Regions from separate parts of the Pectobacterium cacticida genome, predicted to be linked through region 1. Evidence: predicted binding sites of a transcription regulator. Region 1 holds the regulator's gene; each other region holds the start of a gene.
What was found. The regulator CRP, encoded in region 1, controls carbon source genes, mostly activating them, when cyclic AMP is high. The targets are predictions, from matches to a motif close to ATGTGANNNNNNTCACAT.
Positions count from the first base shown of each region.

Region 1 (4,194 bases):
TAGGCAAAATGGTGCCGTAACTTCGGGAGAAGGCACGCTGGAGTTGGTGAAGTCCCTGGCGGATGGAGCTAAGACCAGTCGAAGATACCAGCTGGCTGCAACTGTTTATTAAAAACACAGCACTGTGCAAACACGAAAGTGGACGTATACGGTGTGACGCCTGCCCGGTGCCGGAAGGTTAATTGATGGGGTAAGCTGTAAGGCGAAGCTCTTGATCGAAGCCCCGGTAAACGGCGGCCGTAACTATAACGGTCCTAAGGTAGCGAAATTCCTTGTCGGGTAAGTTCCGACCTGCACGAATGGCGTAATGATGGCCAGGCTGTCTCCACCCGAGACTCAGTGAAATTGAACTCGCTGTGAAGATGCAGTGTACCCGCGGCAAGACGGAAAGACCCCGTGAACCTTTACTATAGCTTGACACTGAACCTTGAGCCTTGATGTGTAGGATAGGTGGGAGGCTTTGAAGCGTGGACGCCAGTCTGCGTGGAGCCAACCTTGAAATACCACCCTTTAATGTTTGATGTTCTAACGTGGGCCCCTGAGCGGGGTTGCGGACAGTGTCTGGTGGGTAGTTTGACTGGGGCGGTCTCCTCCCAAAGCGTAACGGAGGAGCACGAAGGTTAGCTAATCCTGGTCGGACATCAGGAGGTTAGTGCAAAGGCATAAGCTAGCTTGACTGCGAGAGTGACAGCTCGAGCAGGTGCGAAAGCAGGTCTTAGTGATCCGGTGGTTCTGAATGGAAGGGCCATCGCTCAACGGATAAAAGGTACTCCGGGGATAACAGGCTGATACCGCCCAAGAGTTCATATCGACGGCGGTGTTTGGCACCTCGATGTCGGCTCATCACATCCTGGGGCTGAAGTAGGTCCCAAGGGTATGGCTGTTCGCCATTTAAAGTGGTACGCGAGCTGGGTTTAGAACGTCGTGAGACAGTTCGGTCCCTATCTGCCGTGGGCGTAGGAAGATTGAGAGGGGTTGCTCCTAGTACGAGAGGACCGGAGTGAACGCACCGCTGGTGTACGGGTTGTGATGCCAATTGCATTGCCCGGTAGCTACGTGCGGAAGAGATAACCGCTGAAAGCATCTAAGCGGGAAACTTGCCTCGAGATGAGTCTTCCCTGGGCACAAGATGCCCCTGAAGGGCCGTTGAAGACGACGACGTAGATAGGCTGGGTGTGTAAGCGTAGCGATACGTTGAGCTGACCAGTACTAATGACCCGAGAGGCTTAACCTTACAACACCGAAGGTGTTTTGAGAGATGAAAGACGCATAGAGAACGATATTCAGCTTGTTTTAGGATTGGTTCTGATGGTTACGGAGATGACAAAGAAGGGAGTCATGTTAAGTAACGGTCGGAATGAAACAGATTTGCCTGGCGGCGATAGCGCGGTGGTCCCACCTGACCCCATGCCGAACTCAGAAGTGAAACGCCGTAGCGCCGATGGTAGTGTGGGGTCTCCCCATGTGAGAGTAGGGAACTGCCAGGCATCAAACAAGTGGAAAGCCCCTGTCGCAAGACAGGGGCTTTTTGCTGTGCTGCGCCCAGCATGAGCACATTCCTGCGGGGGAAAGTCCTGCCATAAGTTGATCACAACACAACGAATGAAGCGAAGTGCACTTGCGTGAGGGGGAGCGCAAACGCCAAGAGTCTGGCGGCGAGCTGGATACATCGGCTCAGGGCAATCCAGCTCAAGCAATGGAAGAGTGGTAAGACGGTGAACTGGGCGTTATGTGCAATGGGAGTCAGTGCGACGGTGGCTCAACAGCCGCTGCGGGAGGAGATACAGTGCCAAACTATTCAATAGGGTATTTTAACCCAGCAATGGCTCGACAGTCTGGGAGTGCCTCATCTCTTGGCCTCAACTTCCCAAACCGCCCGGTGCGGACCCGCATGCCGGGTGACGCGGAGGGGCACAGTTCATAAGAACTGCGCCCTATGCCGATTTACAAGGCGTTAGCGAGTGCCATAAACGACAATCGTTTTACCATGAGCAGAAATCAGATTCTGATCTTCTAACATTTTTAGAATACGCCCCACGGTTTCACGTGAACAGCCAACGATTTGTCCAATTTCCTGGCGAGTAATTTTTATTTGCATGCCATCTGGGTGTGTCATGGCATCAGGCTGTTTGGCCAGGTTAAGTAGAGTCTGTGCGATACGGCCAGTGACATCAAGGAAGGCAAGATTGCCCACTTTTTCTGAAGTTACCTGGAGGCGACTTGCCATTTGAGCAGATAGACGCATGAGAATATCTGGATTGACTTGAATAAGTTGGCGGAATTTTTTATAAGAAATTTCTGCAACTTCACAAGCTGTTTTCGCTCGGACCCAGGCGCTGCGTTCCTGACCTTCTTCGAATAGGCCAAGCTCACCAATAAAATCGCCTTGATTGAGGTAGGAAAGGATCATTTCCTTGCCTTCTTCATCCTTGATTAGCACTGCGACAGAGCCTTTAACGATATAGTAAAGCGTTTCTGCTTTTTCACCTTGGTGAATCAGCGTGCTCTTCGATGGATACTTATGGATGTGACAATGGGAAAGGAACCATTCGAGAGTTGGGTCTGTTTGCGGTTTGCCGAGAACCATTCGCTATCATCCTCTGTTGTAATTTACTACGCAAATTACAGGGGTCAGAGTTCCCTGTACGGCGCGTTTAACTGCTAAAAATAAAATTTAGTCTAGGCAGAATGATGTCAGGGAATATACTGGAACCATTGTACCCCCTGATTTCCGGTTGCTGTCTTGCCGCACCGTAAACATAACTGAGGTATGTTTGGTTACGCCATCATCTTCTTCGTTTCAGGGGGCGTCCAGAAACAGTCTATTCTATTTTTGTTTTAACACAGCTTTGAGGATGTGTCTTGTGTTGTCTCGCGTCAGTATGACAACGCGCCGAATTTTGCTGACTTTTGTACAGTTAAGATATAAGTTTTCAAAAAAATTTTAGCGGGGAAGCATCATGCAAGCTCGGGTGAAATGGGTTGAGGGTTTAACGTTTCTGGGGGAGTCCGCGTCAGGGCATCAGATATTGATGGATGGTAATTCCGGTGATAAAGCGCCCAGCCCGATGGAAATGGTGTTGATGTCGGTTGGAGGGTGTAGCGCGATCGATGTAGTGTCGATTCTGCAAAAAGGGCGTAATGATATGACCGACTGTGAGGTGAGATTAACGTCAGAGCGACGGTCTGAAACGCCGCGTTTATTTACTCATATCAATCTGCATTTTATCGTTACGGGCAAAAATCTGACCGATAATGCTGTTGAACGCGCTGCTGCACTATCAGCGGAAAAATACTGCTCAGTAGCGCTAATGTTGAGTAATATTGTTAAGGTAACACACAGCTACGAAATTAGAACGTTGTCATAACGTTTCTCTGAGCGCGATATCGCCGAACCTGTCGCGCTTATTTAATCGCTTTCCCTTCAACCAATCGCTGTACCAGTGGTGCCATGATTAATTCCATCGCCAACCCCATTTTCCCGCCAGGAACGACCAGCGTGTTAATGTGGGAAATAAAGGATCCCTGTAACATGGCGAGTAAATAGGGATAATCAATAGCATCCAACCCCTGAAAGTGAATGACGACGAAACTTTCATCCAGTGACGGAATTGACTTAGCCGCGAACGGGTTAGAGGTATCCACCGTAGGTACGCGCTGGAAGTTAATGTGTGTACGAGAGAACTGTGGCGTGATGTAGGTGATGTAGTCTTCCATTGAACGGACGACGGAGTCCATTACGGCCTCACGCGAGTGACCTCGTTCATTGATGTCTCGCATCAGTTTTTGTATCCACTCTAAGTTAACGATCGGCACCACGCCGACGAGTAAATCCACATGCTGTGCCACGTCGTTTTGCTCAGTGACTACGCCGCCGTGCAGCCCTTCATAAAACAGAATATCGGTGGGTTCCGGCATCGGCTCCCACGGAGTAAACGTTCCGGGAACTTGATTGTAAGGAATCGCCTCGTCGTAAGTATGAAGATATTTACGCGTCTGGCCGCGTCCATGCAGACTGTATTCAATAAATGATTGTTCCAACAGACTGAAATCATTCGCTTCCGGGCCAAAGTAACTAATATGGCGCCCTAAATCACGCGCTTTGCGGATAGCCATATCCATTTCCGGACGGGTATAGCGGTGGAAGCTATCGCCTTCCAATCGGGCCGCACTTAGATGGAGTTGCTGAAAAAT
Region 1 is NZ_CP133656.1:494,712-498,905, forward strand. It holds rRNA gene RFN81_RS02330 (23S ribosomal RNA) at 1-1,234, shown strand, start outside; rRNA gene rrf (5S ribosomal RNA) at 1,372-1,487, shown strand; gene crp (cAMP-activated global transcriptional regulator CRP) at 1,955-2,587, opposite strand; gene RFN81_RS02345 (OsmC family protein) at 2,961-3,368, shown strand; gene RFN81_RS02350 (phosphoribulokinase) at 3,406-4,194, opposite strand, start outside.

Region 2 (4,194 bases), 2.0 Mb from region 1:
CGCACGGCGTTATCTGAAAAATGCAGCAGGCACGCGATTACTCGCTTACCAACTTTATCGCGATGCCGCTCGCACTCAGGTATGGGGAATGGGGAGCCTGGCGCTGAGTATCGTCTCCTTTCCCTCTACCCCCCAGACTTACACTATCTATGCTCGCTATTTTGGCGGCTCGCCATTGCCCCCCGCAGGGGTTTATACGGATAACGTGACCGTCAGCCTGACGTATTAATAAACAGAGTAAGCACACAGGATGAAAAGGAAAATAACGTTTTTAATTTGGGCCCTGTTTTTTTTACCCGGCACCGCATGCTTTGCCACGAGTTCTATCCTCGTTTGGCCGATCTATCAGGTCATTGAAGCCGATGAGAACAGCTCGGCGCTCTGGTTGGAGAACAAAGGCAGTACGTCAGTCGGTTTACAAATTCGCATCATGTCATGGAAGCAAAGCGATTTTCGCGATCGTTATGCCGAACAAAACAATGTCATTGCCACACCACCGTTCATGACGCTGGAACCCGGTAAGCGCAATATGATACGTCTGATTCGCGTCACCCCTACGCCAGCCAATACTGAACGAGCTTATCGTATCATCATTGATGAGATCGCCTCTCCCTATCAACAAGATACGCCGCAGATGGGGTTGCAATTCCAAATGCGCTACCTACTGCCCTTATTTCTCGATGGTCAGGGCATCTGGACACATCCGCGGCCGGAAAAACAACGCGCCAATGCCGAACCTACGCTGCCCGTATTAACCCCAGTCAACCCAGCAAGCCTGAGGGCGTATATAAAGACACCATCACCATTAACGTCACAATCAATTAGCGTGACGGTGCGGTTGATCGATAGATCGTTATCTCTAGCGTTAGAGCCCTGGGGAAAATTCGGGAAACGCGCTTAGAAAAAGATAGCGGGCATTGAACAGGAGTCCTGACAAAACTCCTGCTATGCAAAATTACCGTAGGCCGAGTTGGAAAATCATTGTTTCAGCCTGACAGCTAAAGGTGAAATCAATATCCAATTTAACACCGCCGTCTACCTCTTCCAGCGTACTGGTGATTTCACAAGGTTCTGATTCTACCTCACGCGCTTTTTTCGTTAGTGCCTCAAGTGTCGCCTCAGCATCGGAACGATTGCCGAAAACCCGACTGTAAGACGCGGTGCAATCCGTATTATCCATAATTGTGCCAACATCGACACAGCAACAGGCTGCGGTTTCTTCAGCACTGCATTTGTTGATTACGTTCGACATGTTTCTTTCCTCTTAAAATGCGGGGGAGCTAGGATCCGGTTAAAACATTCTTACTCTTTTCCTATTTTACTCCCTCCTCACGACGATGTACCAGAACTTCATGCCAGCCAGTAACTATAGTGATATCAATCACATTAATGGTTACGGGAGTGTGAAAGTTGCGTAACAATCGTGCCAATTAGCTAACCAAAAAATAATCAGTTCCACATAAGCGGCATCATCTACCAAACAAAATAATTTCTTTTTTGTGACATCCACGACTTCATCATCTCTATTTTGGCAACTGGTCTGCGTTGTCAGGTTGAGTACGTCCCCCTACAATGCGCGTCCCTTGTTACTTCATGTAACAACATTAAACAATCATCATATCCAGAGGTTCCAGTTATGGGCCAAAAAAGCCTATTAAAACTCGCTACCCTAACGACAGCGGCAGCGCTGGTTTCAGCAAATGCGTCCGCCGCTGGTTTTCAGCTCAATGAATACTCATCATCAGGCCTGGGGCGTGCGTTTTCTGGTGAAGGCGCTATTGCAGACAATGCGACCGCAGGCAGCCGTAATCCGGCGACCCTGACTCGGTTTACGCGCCCGACTTTTTCCGGTGGTGTGACCTATATCAACCCGGATATTGATGTTCAGGGAAAAAACTCCCTAGCGGGGCAAAATACCAGCGCCCAAAATATTGCACCACATGCCTGGGTGCCGAATTTGCATGTCATCATGCCGCTAAATGCACACTGGGCTATCGGGGCTTCCGCCACCACTAACTACGGCTTGGCAACGGAGTTCAACAATAACTATGCGGCCGGATCTATCGGCGGCAAGACCGATCTGTTGACATCCAACTTGAATCTGAGCGCCGCCTACCGTGTGACCCCACATTTCAGCTTCGGCCTTGGCATTAATGCGGTTTATGCCGATGCAAAAATTGAGCGCCGCGCAGGAGAACTGGCTGCTGGCGGTTTACAACCATCTTCCGAATTAGTAAACATGCAAGGAAAGGAGTGGGGTTACGGCTGGAACGCCGGGCTTTTGTACGAAGTCGATGAAAATAACCGTCTTGGCTTTACCTATCGTTCAAACGTAAAACTCGACTTTAATGGCGATTATCATAGCGACAGACCAAGACTCGCACCGGGTATCCCTGTCGGCACCGATGGTGCGACGATTCCCGGTAAACTGACGCTGAATTTGCCAGAAATGTGGGAAGCCTCAGCCTATCACCGCGTTCATGCTAAATGGGCGATCCACTATAGTCTGGCCTATACCCGTTGGAGTCAATTCCAAGAACTGAAAGCAACGGGGAGTCACGGCCAAACGCTGTCCCAGAAGGATGAAAGCTTCCGGGATGCTTATCGGCTCGCACTCGGCACCACTTATTACCACAACGATACCTGGACTTTCCGCGGCGGTATCGCATTTGATGATAGCCCGGTCCCCGCCGATAAACGCTCTATCTCTATCCCCGATCAGGATCGTTTCTGGCTAAGCGCCGGTACTACCTATTCCTTGAACAAGAAAGCGTCTGTTGATGTCGGGGTATCCTACATGCACGGTAAACAAGTCGACATCAGTGAACCTATTGCCGATGTTGCTGGATCACCACGCTACGACTTCACTTCTAAAGGTAAAGCCTGGCTCTACGGCGTGAATGTCAATTATGCATTCTGATTAACGCGTGACACACTCCGACCTGCGGCGTACCTCATAAACACGTTCGTTATGCGGGAGACAGTCAAAACATAATAAAGCCGGAGGGCTTATCCATCGGCTTTATTATCCCCTGATAAGGTAGATGCATGTTAATCGGCATAAAAAAAGCCGCTTGCGCGGCCTTCTCAGCATTCCAGACTACTCAGGTGTCACCTCAATATAATCCAGCCCCAGCGTACTGCTGGTATAGCGTCGTATTTTATTCGTCAATGCTACATTGCCTTCTAACGTCTGGCCGTAAGATGGAATAATCGCTTTCAGCTTGCTCTGCCATTCCGGCGTGGTCACGTTATCCTTAAACATCTTTTCCAATAGGCCCAGCATAATCGGTGCCGCGGTAGATGCCCCTGGAGACGCGCCGAGCAAGGCCGCGATAGACCCATCCTGCGAACTGACGATTTCAGTCCCGAGCTTCAATACGCCGCCTTTCTTGTCATCTTTCTTAATAATTTGAACACGTTGCCCGGCAATGGCGAGCTTCCAGTCTTCTTGTTTCGCATTAGGAAAATATTCCTGCAATGCGGCGAAACGATCGTCGTCATCCATCATGACCTGACCAATCAGATACTTCACCAAATTGAAATTATCCAACCCCACATGCGCCATCGGCAAAATATTCGACAACGTCACAGAGCTGGCCAGATCCCACAACGAACCATTTTTCAGAAACTTACTGGAAAACGTGGCGAACGGCCCGAATAATAAGACCGGCTTGCCATCAATGATCCTCGCATCCAAATGAGGAACGGACATCGGCGGCGCCCCCACAGACGCTTTACCGTAGACTTTCGCCATGTGTCGCTTCACCATTTCCGGGTTTTCCGTTACCAGAAACTCGCCGCCAACCGGGAACCCGCCGTAAAGATCGGCTTCAGGAATTCCTGATTTTTGCAACAATTGCAGCGCCGCGCCGCCCGCGCCAATAAAGACGTATTTCGCCTTGATGACACGTTTCTCCCCCCCATTTTTCAGATCGACGTAGCTGACACTCCAGGTATCATCCGCATTACGCTTGATATCACGCACTTCCGAATTCAGGCGTAACGAAAAGTTGGGGTGAGTTTTCATTGCACCAATCATTTGACGGGTGAGCTCGCCGTAATCTACATCGGTGCCGATAGGCATAAGGGTTGCCGCCACCTTCTGGGTTGGATCACGACCTTCCATGACCAGCGGTGCCCAGGTTTTGATGGTATTAGGATCGTCAGAAAACACCATGCCACGATAAAGCG
Region 2 is NZ_CP133656.1:2,616,403-2,620,596, forward strand. It holds gene RFN81_RS12060 (spore coat U domain-containing protein) at 1-229, shown strand, start outside; gene RFN81_RS12065 (fimbrial biogenesis chaperone) at 251-901, shown strand; gene RFN81_RS12070 (YfcZ/YiiS family protein) at 956-1,252, opposite strand; gene fadL (long-chain fatty acid transporter FadL) at 1,637-2,920, shown strand; gene mqo (malate dehydrogenase (quinone)) at 3,101-4,194, opposite strand, start outside.
Region 2: the regulator CRP is predicted to act here: its motif matches at 1,370-1,387, upstream of RFN81_RS12070 (YfcZ/YiiS family protein).

Region 3 (4,194 bases), 1.1 Mb from region 1:
GATGACTGTAAGTGGTAAAGAATATCGACATTTTGCTGATCGACAACTTTATAGGTATGTTGGGTTTTTACGAATTGAATAAATCGCTCAAGTGAAGAGCGTAGTCGGGGATAGGATAGCGGCTTGATAATATAGTCAAAAGCGCCGCAGCGAATCGCCTGAGCACAGGTATTCATATCGCTGGCGGCGGTAATGAAAATAACGGAACAATTCATCCCCTTAAGCAGTTGACTTTCGATCAGTGAAACGCCCTCGCCGTCGGGCAAATAGTTATCAAGCAGTATGAGGCGTGGTTTGTATTGCTGAAGGAGTTTCCTCGCTTCAAACAGCGTGGCGGCGATTCCCACGACACGCAGATTGAAATTTTTTTCAATAAATTCAGCATGAATATTGCCCAGCTTACTCTCATCTTCAACAATTAAGACATCGAAATGCTCAGTGTGCTGCATGGTATTAATCCCTGTTATTGTCCGAAGCCTAAAGGCCGATCTCATCCCCGTAACATTAAAACTGCCGAGAGCGGTTCAACCAGTGGCGGCCCAAATTAGTGCGAGGATAACGGTATAAAGAGAGAAAATACGCTCCCCGTCGGCTGGTTAGCCGAGACTTCTACGATTCCCTGCGCCTGATTAACGTAACTCGCGACCAGATATAATCCCAACCCGTGATCGCCTTCCGTTTTACTGGTGACCCCCATTTGAAAGAGGTTGTCAGCAAGTGCTGGATCGATCCCCGTCCCTCGATCGGCGACTTCGATAACCAGCTCATGTTCACTATTGTGGATATACACTTCGATAGGATAATGCGGTGCGTTGGCGGCTAATGTCGCTTCCATTGCGTTATCCACCACATTGCCAATGATAGACATCAGTTCGGTTTCACTTAGGCTGGTTGGCATCCGAGTGAGCTGACAGCGCGGATCGAAAACAATCTCAAGCCCTTTTTCACGCGCCGTCGCGTATTTGCCCAGTAGCAGCCCGCAGAGCGCGGGCGAGCAGAAACGGTGGGAAACAAAGTCCAGCACCACCTGCGCGCTTTCTGACTGTGCCTCTATATATTTGATAGCCTCATCATAGCGTTTTAGATGCAGCAGTCCTGCCAGCGTTGCCGTCCAGTTTAATTGTTCATGGCGCAGGATGCGCAGGCTGTTTGCGTAACGCTTTACCTGGCTGAGTTGCATGCTTAGCGTATGGATATCGTTTTTACTGCGGAAACTGATAACCCAGCCCTGAAGCTCACCTTCCAGCATGATCCGTACACGACTGGCAATTACCGTGGCATGGTTAAAGCGGCAAACGGCATCGTGGGTGTCGCTATTCCACATCGCCTCGCTGGAAAAAAAAGGCACCGGGCTTATAACGCTATCTACCGGCTTGCCGCGCAATAGATGGGAAGGATCACTTATCCCAAGTATCTCTTTGGCGGCATGGTTAATGGCGGCAATACGATGTTGTTTATCGATTGCAATCACCCCTTCATAGAGCGATTCTAATAGCGCCTTCTGCTGCCTGACCAACAGGCGAATCTCAAGGGGTTCAAGGCCAAACATCTGTTTCTTGACATTGCGTGAAAACCACCAGGAAAAGAGAAACAGCGCGACGAACATCGCCAGAATCGCCAGCAGAATGTGGAGCAGTTTATTAAACGTCAGGCTATCAATGTGGGTTTTCAGGTAGCCAACAGAAACAATACCGATGACCTGACCATCCGCGATGATGGGCGCTTTACTGCGCAACGAGATACCGATGCTGCCGTGGCGTACGGTCACCACACTTTTCCCAGCTAATACGTCAAAATTATCACCCCCGACCATTTGCGTGCCAATAAGCTTATCATTTTCCGCATATTCGGAGTGAAACAGGTGGTGTGCATGATTATCGCCAATGACGATATAACTGGCATCGCTACGGTGTTTCAATTGTTGCGCGAGCGCATATATCCGTTTGATGTTCTTGCTTTTTACCGACTCGACCAGAGTAGGGATAATAGCAATTTCCCTAGCCTGTACCTGTGCCCGCGTACCCAGCTCAGAATATAACTGCTTATCGATATCATGATAATAATAAACACCAGCCATTAGCAGCAATGAAGAGAAGAAGACAATCAAATAGATAAATAATTTGATGTGAAAGGAAAATCTTAATCTCATGATGTGCGCTAGCCCACGGTCAGTAAAAATGGCAGATAAATTTATCACGAATAATCATCATTATGGGCCAGGAGGAAAAAACTTGTGAGCAATAACACATTTAATCTTTGGTGATAAATATGGCGATGGAAATAAATGGATAAAATAAAATGCATTCTGTTTCTTTACAAAACAAACTAATTACTTTTTGTCAACAAATTTGGCTTAATGCAATAAAAACCATAAACGCCATAAAAACCTTAAAATCCATTTTTGCTGCAAACGCTTTATTGTCGCTGTAATCGACAGTTGCGCAATAAAATCATAAAATTCATAAACACCTTTAAAACTCGTTTTTTAATTTGAAGAAAGTCACATAATAGCCGTTCCCTGCCTCCTATGATGCCTGAACAAAATAAAACGGGGACTGAATGATGAGTACGACAGATGATTCATATATTGTGGCGAATAATGAGGCTGCTACGAAGCGTCCATTAAAGGAAAAATGGTGGCATGTTCTGGATACCTATAAAGTGGGTATTATTCCTGTGCCACTTTTTGTGTTGGCGGGTATCTTAATCGGCATCGATTGTCTGAGCGGCACGTTGCCGAGCGATATCGTAGTGATGGTTGCAACGCTCGCCTTCTTTGGGTTTGCCTGTGGCGAGTTCGGCAAGCGCCTGCCGATCGTTGGCAAAATGGGCGCGGCAGCGATTTGTGCAACGTTTATCCCTTCTGCGATGGTGCATTACGGGCTCTTGCCGGATGTTGTCGTTGAATCCACAACCCGGTTCTATAAGAGCACCAATATTCTGTATCTCTACATCTGCTGCATTATTGTCGGCAGCATTATGAGCATGAACCGGCAGACGTTAATCCAGGGTTTCCTGCGTATTTTCTTTCCCATGCTGTGCGGAGAGATCACCGGTATGTTGGTCGGGATGGCGGTGGGTATTGCACTGGGGCTGGATCCGTTTCACATCTTCTTCTTCCTCATTTTGCCGATTATGGCGGGTGGCGTCGGGGAAGGTGCGATTCCCTTATCCATCGGCTACGCGACAATACTGCATATGGAGCAAGGCGTGGCACTGGGGCGTATCCTGCCTATCGTCATGCTGGGGGGACTAACGGCAATTGTTCTTGCTGGCACATTGAATCAACTAGGTAAACGTTACCCGCATCTGACCGGCGAAGGCGAATTGATGCCGAATAAAGGCAATGACCTGGGGGACAGTGGGAGCCACGCTACATCATCCGGCCTCAGCGGTAAGATGGACGTAACAACGATTGCCTCCGGTGCCCTGCTAGCCATTCTACTGTATATGGTGGGGATGCTGGGGCACAAAATGGTTGGCCTGCCAGCGCCGGTTGGCATGCTATTCGCCGCGGTGTTAGTCAAGCTGGTGCATGGGGCTTCACCGAGAATGCTCGAAGGTTCTCAAGTGGTTTACAAGTTCTTCCAGACTTCGGTGACGTATCCCATTTTGTTTGCCGTGGGGGTAGCTATCACGCCGTGGCAGGAATTGGTTGATGCATTTACGATTCAAAATATCCTGGTCATTATTTCAACGGTGCTGACGTTGGTCGTTACCGGTTTCTTTGTGGGGAAAAAGATTGGTATGCACCCCATTGATGTCGCCATTGTTTCCTGCTGCCAAAGTGGGCAGGGCGGGACGGGAGACGTGGCGATCCTTACTGCGGGCAATCGTATGGTGCTGATGCCATTTGCGCAGATTGCCACGCGTATTGGTGGGGCGATTAACGTCTCAATTTCATTATTGGTGCTCGCTAATTTCTTAGTCTGATACTGTTTGAAAGATAAAAGTAAGCGGGTAGATGCCATTCATATTGAAAAACAGGTGCTGTTAGACATGGATGCTATTAATGAATGCGATTCTAAAAAACGATATTGGCAATGAATTAAACCGTTGTCGGATACGGGGTTAATTTTTACAGGAAATATTATGAAATTTGCAAGCTATCGTCATAACGGTAAAGACAGTTATGGCATTTATACGTCAGCGGGATTAATTGACCTTGGTAGTAAAATTGGTCGTCGTTATCCC
Region 3 is NZ_CP133656.1:1,607,986-1,612,179, forward strand. It holds gene RFN81_RS07630 (response regulator) at 1-449, opposite strand, end outside; gene RFN81_RS07635 (ATP-binding protein) at 545-2,149, opposite strand; gene RFN81_RS07640 (2-hydroxycarboxylate transporter family protein) at 2,563-3,933, shown strand; gene RFN81_RS07645 (fumarylacetoacetate hydrolase family protein) at 4,093-4,194, shown strand, end outside.
Region 3: the regulator CRP is predicted to act here: its motif matches at 2,489-2,506, upstream of RFN81_RS07640 (2-hydroxycarboxylate transporter family protein).